DNA from 2 places in the Brachybacterium phenoliresistens genome. Region 2 is predicted to be linked to the other one. Evidence: predicted binding sites of a transcription regulator. Region 2 holds the regulator's gene; the other holds the start of a gene.
The links. Region 2 encodes HrcA, which represses chaperone genes, less so after heat shock. Its sites were predicted from a motif close to TTNGCACTCGNNNNNNNCGAGTGCNAA; they were not measured.
Positions count from the first base shown of each region.

Region 1 (7,192 bases), on a different contig from region 2:
CTCGCGGTGCAGCCACAGCTCGGTGCCGGGGGCGAGCTCCTCATCGGCCGCGACCGGGCGCCCGGAGCCCCGGACGATCTCCCCGCGGGCGAAGCGCAGCGCGAGGTCGGTGGCCGCCGGGTCGCGCAGGGCGGGCAGCCGCGCGGCGAGCGCGTCGAGGGCCCGTCCGCCGGCCTCGAGCCGCACCCGCAGGGGGTCCAGCCCCTCGCGCTGCGGCAGCGGCGGGGTGGGACGCCGCAGGCGGCGCCGGGCGGCGCGGCCCGGGCGGGCCCCCGGGGCGGGCTGGTCGGCACCGGATGCGGGGTGGTCGGCACCCGATGCGGGGTGGCCGGCGTCCGGGGCGCGCCCGGCGCCCGCGGCGGGCCCGCCGGGCCCGGAGCCCTCGCTCACAGGCCCCAGATGACGAAGGTCAGCACGTTGTGCGCGACGTAGAAGGCCGCCAGGCCCAGCAGCACGAGGTGGGGGTGGCGGTCGATGAAGGAAAGCGCATGGGGCTCCAGGGCGTGCAGCTCGCGGGGCGTGATGAGCTCGATGTCGCGCACCTCCACCCCGGCGGCGCGGGCCCGCTCGACCATGGCATGCTGGGCGCCGAAGCCGAAGAAGCGCCCGGAGACGTTGACCAGGCGCCGCCCTCCGCGGTCCAGCACGAAGACCCCGTCGTAGGGGGAGCCGGAGCGCTCGAGCATCTCCGCCGGGGAGGCCCCGCGGTCGATCTGCTGCACCGCGACGACGCGGCCCACCTCGGCCCAGGTCATGGTGATGCTGCGGCGGAACAGGCCGTGCACGTCCACGCCGACGTCGGTCAGCTGCAGCCAGGTGGTGACGATCCGCGCGACCATCACGATGCTCGCGGCCAGCACGAGCACCCACCCAAGCAGCGGCAGGGTGAACACGAGGTCGTGGAGCATCAGCGGGTGGTTCCACAGGCGCTGGCCCACGAAGCTGATGAGCACGAGGAACTCGAGGACGATGACGAACACGAAGGATGCGAGGACGGTGCCGATCACCGCGGGGGCGGGCGGCCCGAAGATCCGGGTGGACTGCGCGACGGGCGAGCTGTCACGGCGGCCTGGTCGGCTCACGGATCCCCTCCCCTCCTGTGTGGACTGCGACGACGTCATAGTAGGCCGCTCGCCCGTCCGGGAGGCGCCAGGCGCCGCCGGTCGGACGGGCGGGATGCACGCAGGGCGGGCGGCACGACCTCGGTCGTACCGCCCGCCCTGCGATCCGGGGATCGGATCCCCGGGGGCGCGAGGATCAGGCCTCCTCGTCGTCCTTCTTCTCGACGACGAGCGTCTCGGTCGTCAGGACCAGGGTCGCGATCGAGGCCGCGTTGCGCAGCGCCGACCGGGTGACCTTGACCGGATCGATGATGCCCGCGGCGACGAGGTCGACGTACTCGCCGGTCGCGGCGTCGAGGCCGTGGCCGACCTGCTCGCCCTTGACCTTCTCGACGACGACGAAGCCCTCGAGGCCGGCGTTCTCCGCGATCCAGCGCAGCGGCTGGGCCAGGGCCTTGGCCACGGCGCGGACGCCGACGGCCTCGTCACCGGTGAGCCCGAGGTCGCCCTCGAGGACGGAGGCCGCCTGGACGATGGCGCTGCCGCCACCGGCCACGATGCCCTCCTCGATGGCCGCACGAGTCGCGGAGACCGCGTCCTCGATGCGCATCTTCTTCTCCTTGAGCTCGACCTCCGTGTGGGCGCCCACCTTGATGACGGACACGCCGCCGGCGAGCTTGGCGAGGCGCTCCTGGAGCTTCTCGCGGTCCCAGTCGGAGTCGGTCGCGGCGATCTCGGAGCGGATCTGCGCGACCCGGTCCGAGACGGCCTCGTCGTCACCGGCGCCGCCCACGATGGTGGTGGTGTCCTTGGTGATGACGACGCGGCCGGCGTGGCCGAGCACATCGGTGCCGACGGTCTTCAGGTCCAGGCCGAGATCGGCCGTGACGACCTGGGCGCCGGTGAGCACCGCGATGTCCTGCAGCATGGCCTTGCGGCGGTCGCCGAAGGCGGGGGCCTTGACGGCCGCGCCCTTGAAGGTGCCGCGCAGCTTGTTCACGACGAGCGTGGACAGCGCCTCGCCGTCGACGTCCTCCGCGATGACGAACAGCGGCTTGCCGGACTCGACGACCTTCTCCAGCAGCGGCAGGATGTCCGCCACGGCGGAGATCTTGCCCTGGTTCAGCAGCACGTAGGCGTCCTCGAGCACGACCTCCTGGCGGTCCGCGTCGGTGACGAAGTGCGGGGAGATGTAGCCCTTGTCGAACTGCATGCCCTCGGTGAAGTCCAGCTCCATCGCCGTGGTGGAGGACTCCTCCACGGTGATGACGCCGTCCTTGCCGACCTTGTCGAAGGCCTCGGCGAGGAGCTCGCCGATCTCGCGGTCCTGGCTGGAGACGGACGCGACGTTCGCGATCTGCTCCTTGCCGTCGACCTCGATGGCGATCTCGCCGAGCTTGGCGGAGACGGCCTCGACGGCGGCCTCGAAGCCGCGCTTGAGGGCGGCCGGGGCGGCGCCGGAGGTGACGTTGCGCAGGCCCTCGTGCACGAGCGCCTGGGCCAGCACGGTGGCGGTGGTGGTGCCGTCACCGGCGACGTCGTTCGTCTTGGTGGCCACCTCCTTGGTCAGCTGGGCGCCGAGGTTCTCGAACGGATCCTCGAGCTCGATCTCCCGGGCGATGGTGACGCCGTCGTTGGTGATCGTGGGGGCGCCCCACTTCTTGTCCAGGACGACGTTGCGGCCCTTGGGGCCGAGCGTCACCTTGACGGTGTTCGCGAGGTGGTCGACGCCCCGCTCGAGGGCGCGGCGCGCCTCCTCGTCGTAGATGATCTCCTTCGCCATGGGCTCAGGCCTCGACGATCGCGAGGATGTCGCGGGAGCCCAGGATGAGGAACTCCTCGCCGCCGTACTTCAGCTCGGTGCCGCCGTACTTGGAGAAGACGACCTTGTCGCCGACCTTGACGTCCATCGGGACGCGCTGGCCCTTGTCGTCGAAGCGGCCCTCGCCCACGGCGACGACCTCGCCCTCCTGGGGCTTCTCCTTCGCGGTGTCCGGGATGACCAGGCCGGAGGCCGTGGTCTGCTCTGCCTCGAGCGGCTTGACGACGACACGATCCTCGAGGGGCTTGATGGAGACCGACATGCGGATCCACTCCTTCTTCGATGAATGACTCTGAGAGTTCCGGGTTCGGATCCCCGGAGCGGTCGTCGTCGCGGTGCCGACCGGGTGGGGACCCGTCTGGCAGCTCTGGCACTCGGGCCAGGTGACTGCCAACGGGGACAACTCTAGGACCGCCTTGGCACTCGCGCAAGACGAGTGCTAAACGTGTCGGCGCCCGGCGGCCTCGACGATGCCGCGCACCGCCTCCTCGTCGAAGTCGTAGACCGGCGCGAGCCGCTGCCCGGGGTCGCCGTCGGCCGGGAGGTCCCCCGCGTTCGGCCAGACGGAGGTGGTGATCCGCGGCGCCGACTGCGCGCTGCGCCCGTCGAACTCCACCAGGCTCGCCCCCGAGAGCGCGAGGGCGCGCTCGTGCTGATCCGCGCCCAGCGGGTCGACCACGTTCGTCACCCCCGGCGCCACGTGCACGGGCACCGAGCCCAGCCGGCCGTCGAGGGCGTGGTGGTAGTGGCCCGAGAGGATCACGCGCACGTCCGTGCCCTCGATCGCGGCGGAGAGCTCGTCCAGCCCGTCGAGGTCCAGGGCGCGCAGCAGGGGGGTGGCCGCCGCCAGCGGCGGGTGGTGCAGCACCAGCACGGTGCCGCGGCGGGCCGGCACCGCGAGGATCCGGCGCAGCCAGTCCAGCTGCACGGTGTCGAGATGGCCGTAGCCGGCGCCGGGGACGCTCGTGTCCAGCACCACCGCCCGCGCCCCGTCGCCGGTGGTGACCACCCGGTCCTGGTAGGGCGCGGCGTGGTCGCCGGGCCCGGCGACCTGCGCGTAGGCGGCGGGGACGTCATGGTTGCCCATGGCGACCACGAGCTTCGCCCCGAGCCGCGCGGCGAACGGGTCCAGCATCTCGTGCAGCAGGCGGTAGCTGGCGACGCTGCCGTCCTCGGAGGCGTCCCCCGAGTGCACCACGAGGTCCACGCCCCGCAGCCCGGAGAGGTTCTCGAGCACCGCCCGCAGCGCATCGGCGGTGGCGATGCGGTCGTAGTGCCGGGCGGCGGGATCGGCGAAGAGATGCGTGTCGGTCAGGTGCAGGATGCGCATGGCCCGACGCTAGCCCTCGCAGATGTCCCCCGGGTGAACCGCACCGCGGCGCGCCGGCCCGCACCGGCCACGGCACGTCGGCCCGCACCGGCCACGGCACGAGTGCCGGTTGGCGAACCAGAATGGGCCGATTTTGGCTCGCCAGCCGGCACTCGACAGCCGTCCGCGCGGGGGCAGGGCAGGGCGGCGCGATACGGGGGCGGCCAGGGCGGGGCAGGGCGGCGCGGGGGCGGGGCGGCGCGGTGCGGGCGGCGGTGCGGGGTCAGCCGCCGGCACCGACCCATTCGGCCTCGCCGTCGGCGAAGCGCTGGTGCTTCCAGATGGGGACGCGGCGCTTGACCTCGTCGACCAGCGCGTCGCAGGCGGAGAAGGCGAGCTTGCGGTGCGGCGCCGCGACCGCGCAGGCCAGGGCGGTGTCGCCAATGCGCAGCGGGCCGATGCGATGCGCGAGGGCGATGAGCACGTCCTCATGGCTCGCGGCCACGTCCCGCGCGGCCTCGGCGAGCGCCTGCTGCGCCAGGGGGTGGGCGCTGTAGTCCAGGGAGAGCACGGTGCGCCCGCCGTCATGGTCGCGGACCACCCCGTCGAAGGTGACCACGGCCCCGCAGCGCGGATCGGCGACGGCGCGGGCCATCTCCTCGACGGAGATCGGCTCCTCCCCCACGCTCGCGCGGCGCACGCGCGCGCCGGCCTCGCCGAGCGCCGGGTCGCCGGGGACACGCAGCTGCTGCGGGTCGGCGCCGAAGGGGGTGCGGCCGATGGCCTCCGGTGCACGCTCCGGTGCCACGGCGTCGGGGACCGCGGCGCTCGGGGTCGCGGTCTGCTCGGTCGGCCCGTCCGGCGCGGCGGAGCCGGGGCCGCTCATGCGTGGCCACCGCCGTCGCGCTGGTCCAGGAGGTGGTCCAGGATCGGGTCGAGCACGGCGATGCCGTCCTTCACCCCGCCGCGGGACCCGGGCAGGTTCACCACGACGGTCCGCCCGGCCATGCCGGCGAGGCCGCGGCTGAGCAGGGCGGCCGGGGAGTTCGCCAGGCCCCGCCGCCGCACCTCCTCGAGGATCCCCGGCAGCTCCCGGTCCAGGTGGGGAGCCGTCTGCTCGGGGGTGACGTCGCTCGGGGAGATGCCGGTGCCGCCGGAGGTGATGAGCACGTCCACGCCGTCCGCGATCGCCGCGCCGACGGCCCGCCCCACCTCGGGGCCGTCGGGCACGACGACGACGGGGCCGATGTCCAGGCCGCGGCCTGCGAGCCAGGCGTGCAGCAGGGGGCCGGTGCGGTCCTCGTAGGTGCCGTCGGCCGCACGGGTCGAGGCGATGACCACGCGCGCGCTGCCGAGCAGGAGCGCCGGGTTCTCCGGATCGGGGATGCGGCAGTCGGCGTCGCTGCGCCGGGCGGGGATCTCCCTCATCGCGGGCCCTCCTGCTCCTCGGGGCCTGCGGCTGCGGCCGGCGCATCGCCCCGGCTCCAGTCGCCGCTCTTCCCGCCGGACTTCTCCTCGACCCGGATCTGCTCGATCACGGCGAGGTGGTCGACGGCCTTGATCATGTCGAAGACGGTCAGCGCCGCGACGCTCACGGCGGTCAGCGCCTCCATCTCCACGCCGGTGACGCCGCGGGTCCGCACCCGGGCGCGGATCTCGACGACGTCGTCGTGGGGGTCGAGGTCCAGCTCCACCCCGGACAGCGGCAGCGGGTGGCACAGGGGGATGAGGTCCGGGGTGCGCTTGGCGCCCATGATCCCGGCGATGCGCGCCACGGGCAGGGCCTCGCCCTTGGGCAGGGTGCCCTCGGCGATGCGGTCGATGACGTCGGGGCGGGTACGCAGCACGGCCCGGGCCGTGGCGGCGCGGGAGGTGACGGCCTTGTCGGTCACGTCGACCATGCGGGCGGAGCCGTCCTCGCGCACATGGGAGAGGTCTGCGCCGGTCATGCGCCGGCGCCCGGGAGCAGCAGGGTCTCGAGCATGTCCCCATCGTTCACCATGTCGACGCCGGCCGGCACCCGCACCAGAGCATCGGACAGCGCCAGCGCCCCCAGCAGATGCGAGGAAGGGCCGCTGACCAGCCGCACCTCCCCCGACGGCAGCAGCCGGGCGCGCCGGTACTGCTCGAGGTCGCGCGGCGAGGGCGCGGGCTCGTCCAGGCGGACGGGCAGGCGCAGCGTCGTGCGCGGCGCGGCTCCGAGCGCGGGCCGGGCCACCAGCTCAAGGCTCAGCAGCGCGGAGACGGGGTTGCCCGGGAACGCCAGCCACGGCAGGCGGCGGCCGTCGGCCTCCACGGTGCCGATGCCCTGCGGGCCGCCGGGCTGCATCGCCACCTTCGGGAAGGCCAGCCGCACGCCGGGCAGCTCGGCGGCCTGGCGGACCACCTCGAACGCGCCCGCGCTGACACCGCCGCTGCTCACGACGAGATCGGCCCCGGTCGCGGCGGCCTGGCACTCGAGGGTGCGCAGCAGCTCGGCGGGATCGTCCACGACACGGGCGGCGCCGACCACCTCCGCGCCGGCGTCGACCAGGGCGGCGGCGAGGCCCGGACCGTTGGCGTCGAAGGCGCCGCCCTCCCGCAGCGCCGTGGAGGCATCCTGCACCTCGCTGCCGGTGGACAGGACCAGGGCGCGCATCGGCACGAGCACGCGCAGACGGTCGATCCCGCAGGCGGCGAGGTGGGCGATGCGTGCCGGGGTGAGCACGGTCCCCTCGCGCAGGATCAGGTCCCCGGCGCGGGTGTCGGAGGCGGCGCGGCGCACGAAGCGACCGGCCGCGGCGACGGCGGGACGCAGGTCGATCTCCTCGCCGGCGGGCGGGGCGCCCTCGAAGCTGCCGGGGCCGCTCTCCTCGACGGGGACGACGAGGTCCGCGCCGCGCGGGACGGGGGCGCCGGTCATGATCGGGGTCGCGGTGCCGGGGACGTGGTCGCGCACCCCGGCGCCGGCGGCGATCGCCGGGGCGAGCCGGAGGCGCGCCGCGGCGCCGTCGCCCGCGA
Region 1 covers NZ_BAAAOW010000003.1:324,544-331,735, forward strand. Annotated here, with positions in the region: gene ABD234_RS09090 (pseudouridine synthase) at 1-390, opposite strand, end outside; gene ABD234_RS09095 (hypothetical protein) at 387-1,082, opposite strand; gene groL (chaperonin GroEL) at 1,258-2,844, opposite strand; gene groES (co-chaperone GroES) at 2,849-3,145, opposite strand; gene ABD234_RS09110 (metallophosphoesterase) at 3,323-4,213, opposite strand; gene ABD234_RS09115 (molybdenum cofactor biosynthesis protein MoaE) at 4,476-5,078, opposite strand; gene ABD234_RS09120 (MogA/MoaB family molybdenum cofactor biosynthesis protein) at 5,075-5,620, opposite strand; gene moaC (cyclic pyranopterin monophosphate synthase MoaC) at 5,617-6,141, opposite strand; gene ABD234_RS09130 (molybdopterin molybdotransferase MoeA) at 6,138-7,192, opposite strand, start outside.
Region 1: groES (co-chaperone GroES) is a predicted target of HrcA. The motif match lies at 3,251-3,277, and genes of this name have one in related genera.

Region 2 (7,192 bases):
GGCACGCCCACGCTGCTGCCCGCGGACGATCTCGTCGCCCTCCTCGCCCACCTGCGGTCCCTGATCCCCCTGGCACCCGGCGCGGAGGTCACCACCGAGGCGAACCCCGACTCGGTCACTCCGCAGTCCCTGCGGCGCCTGGCCGAGGGCGGCATCACCCGGGTGTCCTTCGGGATGCAGTCGGCGGTGCCGGCGGTGCTCGCGACCCTGGGGCGCACCCACGACCCGGAACGGGTGCCGCTGGCGGTGCAGTGGGCGAAGGAGGCCGGTCTCGACGTCAGCCTCGACCTCATCTACGGCACGCCGGGGGAGCGGCTCGAGGACGTCGTCACCTCCGTCCGGTCCGCTCTGGCCTGCGAGGTCGACCACATCTCGGCCTACTCGCTGATCATCGAGGGGAACACGGCCATGGCCCGGCAGGTGCGCCGCGGCGAGCTGCCCGAGCCCGACGGCGACGACATGGCCGACAAGTACGAGGCGATCGACGACCTGCTCGAGGCGGCGGGGCTCAGCTGGTACGAGGTCTCCAACTTCTCGCGCACTCCCGCGCACCGCTCCCAGCACAACCTCGCCTACTGGCGCGGCCGCGACTGGTGGGGCATCGGCCCCGGGGCGCACCGGCACCGCGACGGGCTGCGGGCCTGGAACGTCAAGCATCCCAGCCGCTACGCCCGGATGCTCGGCGAGGGCGTCCTGCCGCGCCAGGAGTCCGAACGGACCTCCCCGGAGGAGAGGGCGCTCGAGCGGATCATGCTCGAGCTGCGCATCCGTGACGGTCTCGATGCCGACCAGATCGCCCCGCATCGGCGCGACATGATCGACGTGCATGTGCGCCGCGGCCACCTCGAGGCCGATGCGGCCGCCCGCGGCCGCCTGGTCCTCACCCGTCCCGGCCGGCTGCTGGCCGACGCGGTGATCCGCGACCTCACCGACTGACCCGGCGCCGGCCCCCGATACCTCTGCACTGCACCGCGTCCTACCCCCGCCGAGCTCCGCCTCGCCGAGCCCGGTTCCGCCGCGTCCCTCGGGATGTCATTCTCCGTCGCTTGAACGCTCGTTCAAGCGACGGAGAATGACCTCCCGCGGCGGGATGGGCGGCCCTGAGCACGGCAGCGCCGCCGCCCCGAGGGGGCGACGGCGCTGCGGAGGGGACGCCGGTGCTCGCGGATCGAGCCCCGGATCAGGAGAACAGGCGGATGTTCGCCGGGTAGTTCCACCACTCGCCCTGGTTCGCCTTGACCGCGCCGATGATCGCGAAGATCAGCTGGATGAGCGCGGGCAGGCCGATCAGGGGGAATGCGATGCTTCCGATGCCCAGCGTGACGATCGCGAAGATCCCGATCGCGATGGACAGCACCACGGAGCTGATGAGCACGGCGATGGCTCCGTTGAGCGCTTCCGCGGCGTGGAACCGCACGAAGCGGCTGCGGTCCTTGTACATGAGGAACACGATGAGCGGCCCCACCCAGCCCAGGAAGCCGATGCTCACCACGTGCCCGATCACGACGGACAGCTGCGCGAGCATCGCCCAGGTGCGGGCATCGGCCGGGGAGGTGGGCTGGCCGCTGAGCGCGCCGGCGTAGGCGCCCTTGGTCCCGGGCGGCGGGGTCTCGGAGAACTGGGTCCCGCCCGGCTGGCCCTGGGCCTGGCCAGCGAAGGGCTGGCCCTGGCCGGCCGGGTTCGGGCCGGCTCCCGGCTGGCCGACGCCGGGATAGCCCTGCTGTCCGGCCTGGGCCGACGGCGCGCCGGGAGCGCCGTACGGGCTCTCCTGGGCTCCGTACGGGCTCTGCTGCGGTGCACCGTACGGGCTCTGCTGCGCGCCGTAGGGGCTCTGCGGAGCCCCGGAGGGATCCTGTCCCGCGCTCTGGCCCTGCTGCTGCGCCGCATAGGCGGCCGATGCGGCGTAGGGGTCCGGCTGGGAGGCGCCGGGGAGGGTCCCGCCCGGGGTGCCGCCGACCGCCGGCGCGGCGGCAGCCGGCTCCCCGGGCTGGGTCCCGCCCGGGGTGCCGCCGACCGGCGGCGCGGCCGCAGCCGGCTCCCCGGGCTGGGTCCAGTCGGGCTGCGCGGCCGGGGCGGCGGCGCCGTCGGCCGAGCCGTGCGAGGCGCCGTAGGGATCCCCGCCGGCGACGGGCGCCGCCGGGGTGGCGTAGGGGTCCTGCGCCGGGGCGGGCGCCGCGTTCTCGGCCCCTGCCTGCTCGGCGGCGGGCTGCTCGGCGCCCGACTGCGCGGGCGGGGTGCCCCAGGGCGTCCCGGAGGTGTCCTGGCCGTGGTCATGACTCGGGGTGCTCATGGCGTCTCCCTGACGAGGTGGTCGTTGGTCCCCTTGAGCGTATCGGGTGCCGCCCGGCCCGGTCATGGGGGAGAACCCCCAGGATCCTGGGGGAGCGCCGGAACGGGGCGGGGGCGGACCGCGCACTCCGCGGAGCCGGGGCCACTGGCCGGGCGCGGCGACGCCCCGGACCAGACGGCGCCCTGGACCAGACGGCGCCCTGGACCCGACGGCGCCCTGGACCCGACGGCGCCCTGGACCCGACGGCGCCCTGGACCCGACGGCGAGCCTGCGCGTCCTGCAGGACGGCTCACCCATGCGCGAGGGTCACTCCTGCGGGACGGTCACCCATGCGCGAGGGTCACTCCTGCGGGACGGTCACCCAGTCGATGAGCTCCTCGATGCGGCCCGAGAGCGTCGGCTCCACATCGGCGTAGGAGCGCACGGTGGACAGGATGCGCTGCCACCCCCGGGCCACATCGGCCTGGTCCTCGTGCGGCCAGCCGAGCGCGGCGAGGGTGCCGTGCTTGATGTCGGTGCCCTTGGGGATGTGCGGCCATGCCGTCAGCCCCACGCGGGCCGGGCGCACGGCCTGCCACACGTCGACGTACGGGTGGCCGAGGATCAGCACGTTGCCCTGGGCGCCGCGCATCCTCATCACCTGCTGGGCGATGCGGGTCTCCTTCGAGCCCGGCACGAGGTGGTCCACGAGGATGCCCAGGCGCCGCTGCGGGTTCGGGGCGAAGTCCTCGACGCGCTCGGCGAGGTTGTCCGCGCCGTCGAGCATCTCCACGACGATGCCCTCGATCCGCAGGTCGTGGCCCCACACCTTCTGCACGAGCTCGGCGTCGTGCTTGCCCTCGACCCAGATGCGGGAGGCGCGGGCGGTGCGGGCCTTGGCGCCCTCGACGTAGACGGAGCCGCTCGCGGAGCGCTTCGGGGCCGCCGGGCCCGAGCGCACGGGGCGCACCAGGCGCACCGGGCTGCCGTCGATCATGAACCCGGGGCCCAGCGGGAAGGAGCGCAGCACGCCGCGGCCGTCCTCGAGCTCGACCACGATCTCGCCGGCGATCTTCTCGAGCCGGGTGACCGCGCCGGTGAAGCCGGTCGAGGCCTCCTCGACGACGAGACCCCGGGAGACGGGGACGTCGCGGGCGACGGGGCGGCGCCGATGGTGGGCCGCGGGGGAGCTCAGCACATCGGAGCCATAGCGATCGGGGAAGGCGTTCGGTGACACGCCGTCACGGTACCCCGGTGGCGAACGCCTCCCGCGGAGACCCGCCCGGAGCGCGTAGCATTGGCACTCGGAACCGCCGGGTGCCAACTGTGACGATCGGACCCGGCCCCAGCCACGCAGACGGGAGGCGGACGGCATGGACCCGCGCAAGCTCCAGATCCTCGGTGCGATCGTCGAGGACTTCGTCTCGACCCGCGAACCGGTCGGCTCGAAGTCGCTGCTGGATCGGCACGACCTCGGGGTGTCCGCCGCCACCGTCCGCAACGACATGTCCGTCCTCGAGGAGGAAGGGCTGATCACCCAGCCCCACACCTCCGCGGGCCGCGTCCCCACCGACAAGGGCTACCGCGCCTTCGTCGACCACGTGGCGACGATCAAGCCGCTCTCCACCGGGGAGCGGCGCGCCATCAGCACGTTCCTCGAGGACGCCGGGGACGTGGACGAGCTCCTCTTCCGCACGGTGCGCCTGCTCTCGCAGCTCACCCACCAGGTCGCGATGGTGCAGTACCCCGCGCCGCAGCAGGCGCGGGTGCGCCACGTCGAGCTGGTCAAGGTCGCCGACTCGCTCCTGCTGGTGGTGCTGATCACCGAGGCGGGCCGCGTGGACCAGCGCACGATCGCCCTGGCCCAGCCGCGGGACGCCGAGTTCTACGAGGGCCTGCGCGATGGACTGCTGCGGGCCGTCAGCGGACGCGAGGTCAACGACGTCGAGCGGGGCCTGGCCCGGCTGGTCGCCGCCACGGCGCCCGCCGATCAGGACGCCGTGCGCGAGGTCACCGACGTGGTCGCCGCCCTCGCCGCCTCCCGCACCGAGGATCGGATCGTCATGGCCGGCACGGGGAACCTGGCGCGCTCCGCCGCTGATTTCGCCCGCGACATGGAGCCGCTGCTGGACCTCCTGGAGGAGCAGCTGGTGCTGCTGCGCCTGCTCTCGGAGATGGGCGCCGAGCCGGGGACGGTGCAGGTGCGCATCGGCGAGGAGAACCGCAACCGATCCCTCACCCAGGCGTCTCTCGTCGGGGCGGGGTACCGTGCCGGGTCGCATCTGGCGATCCTGGGCCCCACCCGCATGGACTACGTCACCGGCATCTCCACCGTGCAGGCCCTGGCCCGCTACATCCATCGCTTCCTGGAGTGAGCGGCCGCGCCCGCCGCCCCTCCGCACACCACCCATCGACCAAGGACACCGCTTCGTGAACGAGGACTACTACGACCTGCTCGGCGTGCCGCGCGACGCCACCACGGACCAGATCAAGAAGGCCTATCAGAAGGCGGCCCGCACCCTGCATCCGGACGTGAACCCCGATCCGGACGCGGCGGAGAAGTACAAGAAGGTCTCCCAGGCCTACGAGACGCTCAAGAACCCCGACAAGCGCCGCCAGTACGACATGGGCGGCGGGCCTGGCATGGGCGGCGGCTTCCCCGGGGGCGGGGGCGCCGGATTCGACTTCTCCGACATCTTCGACATGTTCGCGGGCGCCTCGGGCATGCGCGGCCGCGGGCAGGGGCCGGTGCCGCGCCAGCGCCGCGGCGGGGACATCCTGCGCCGCACCACCATCGATCTGCGCGACGTCGTCTTCGGCACCGAGCAGAAGGTCACCTTCCGCACGGCCGTGCTGTGCGAGGCCTGCCACGGCTCCTGCTGCGCGGAGGGCACCTCGCCCACCCGGTGCAGCGCCTGCAACGGCACCGGCCACGTCCAGCGCGTGGTGCAGTCCCTGCTGGGCCAGATGGTCACCATGGCGCCCTGCACCGCCTGCGAGGGCCATGGCGACATCATCGAGTCGAAGTGCCCCAGCTGCGCCGGCCACGGGCGCGTGCAGAGCGAGAAGACGCTCACCGTGAAGATCCCCTCCGGCGTCGAGAACGGCACCCGCATCCAGCTGCGCGGCGAGGGCGAGATCGGCGAGGCGGGCGGCCCGGCCGGCGACCTCTTCGTCGAGCTCGCGGTCCAGGAGCACGAGATCTACACCCGCGACGGGGAGGACCTCGTCGCCCACGTCTCGGTGCCCATGACCTCCGCGGCCCTCGGCGCGACGGTCCCCCTGGAGACCTTCGACGGCGTCCAGGAGCTGCAGATCCGTCCCGGCAGCCAGCCCGGCGAGGAGATCACCCTCAAGGGCCTCGGCGTGACGCCGCTGCGGCGGGAGCGTCGCGGGGACATCCGCGTCGAGATCGACGTGGAGGTCCCCACGGGGCTGACCGACGAGCAGAAGGATCTCCTCGAGCAGTTCTCCGCCCTGCGCGGGGAGGAGACCCCGCGCACCGGCGGGCGACGCCACGGCGGAGTCTTCGACAAGATCCGCGATCGCTTCCGGGATCTCTGACATGCCGGCCACTCCCGCGGCGTTCCTCGTGCCGCACGGCGCGCTGTCGCCGGCGCGCCGCGGGGAGGGGCTGGCGCTGACCGGGGAGGAGGGGCGCCACGCGGCGAAGGTCGCGCGCATCGGCCCCGGGGAGCGGGTCCTGCTCACCGACCCGGCGGGTGCCCAGGCGGTCGCCGAGGTGGTGGCGGCGGCCAAGGAGTCCCTGGAGCTGCGCCTGCTGGAGGACCCGGTCCCGGCGGTCCCGCGCCGCCCCGCCCTCGTGCTGGTCCAGGCCCTCGCCACCGGGGGTCGGGACGAGCAGGCGGTCGAGGCGGCCACCGAGCTCGGGACCGATGTCCTCGTCCCGTGGATCGCGCGGCGCAGCGTGTCGGTGTGGCGCGGCGAGAAGCTGCGCAAGGGCCGCGCCAAGTGGGAGGCGACCGTGCGCGCCGCGGTCAAGCAGTCCCGGCGCCCGAGCGTGCCCGTCGTCGAGGAGGCGGTGGACACCGCCGTGCTCGTGCGCCGCACCCGGGAATGGGCCGAGCAGGGCTCGATGGTGCTCGTGCTGCACGAGCAGGAGAGCGCGGCGCTGGTCGATCTCGCCGCGCCGCTGCGCGCGCTGCAGGGCCGCGAGGGGGCTGCCGTGGTGCTGGTGGTGGGCCCGGAGGGCGGTATCGCCGAGGAGGAGATCGCGGCGCTGCGCGAGGCCGGGGCCCGCAGCGTGCTGCTGGGGCCGGAGGTGCTGCGCTCCTCGACGGCGGGACCGGCGGCGATCGCCGCGATCAGCGCCCTCATCGGCCGCTGGGGCTGAGCCTGTCGCCGGGCCCTCTCGCCGGGCCCTCTCGCCGGGGCCGGACGCGCGGAGCAGGCGCATCGAGGCCGATGCGGCCCGCCGCCGGGCTGCGGAGATGCGGACAGGGCGGGCGCCGTGCGGCGCCCGCCCTGTCGTGATCGGGGGAGAGGGAGGAGGAGGGGAGGGTCAGGCGACGACGGCGCCGGAGCGCTGGTCGGCCTTCTCGCGCAGGGCCGCGAGCGCCTCGACCAGGGCCTGCTGCTTCTCGGGGCGCACGCCCATCGCGCCCTCGGGGGACAGGTCCGCGCCGAAGCCCAGGCCCAGCTCGCCGACGAGGTCGGTCTCGAAGCGCCGCATGAGGCGCTCCAGCAGCTCGAGCACCTCGGCGCCGTCGCCCCAGCCGTAGCCGACCAGCAGCGTGGGCAGGCCGTTCCACTCCTCGTAGAGGTAGTCGATCGCGTTCTTCAGCGCACCGGGGTAGCTGCCGTTGTACTGCGGGGTGACGATGATCGCGGCGTCCAGGGCGCCGATGCGCTCGGCCCAGGCCTTCGCATGGTCGGTCGCGCGCTCCAGGCCGGCCTTCGGAG
Region 2 covers NZ_BAAAOW010000001.1:415,197-422,388, reverse strand. Annotated here, with positions in the region: gene hemW (radical SAM family heme chaperone HemW) at 1-936, shown strand, start outside; gene ABD234_RS01935 (DUF4870 domain-containing protein) at 1,181-2,290, opposite strand; gene ABD234_RS01930 (DUF3097 domain-containing protein) at 2,631-3,506, opposite strand; gene hrcA (heat-inducible transcriptional repressor HrcA) at 3,643-4,644, shown strand; gene dnaJ (molecular chaperone DnaJ) at 4,700-5,833, shown strand; gene ABD234_RS01915 (16S rRNA (uracil(1498)-N(3))-methyltransferase) at 5,835-6,623, shown strand; gene ABD234_RS01910 (NADPH-dependent FMN reductase) at 6,792-7,192, opposite strand, start outside.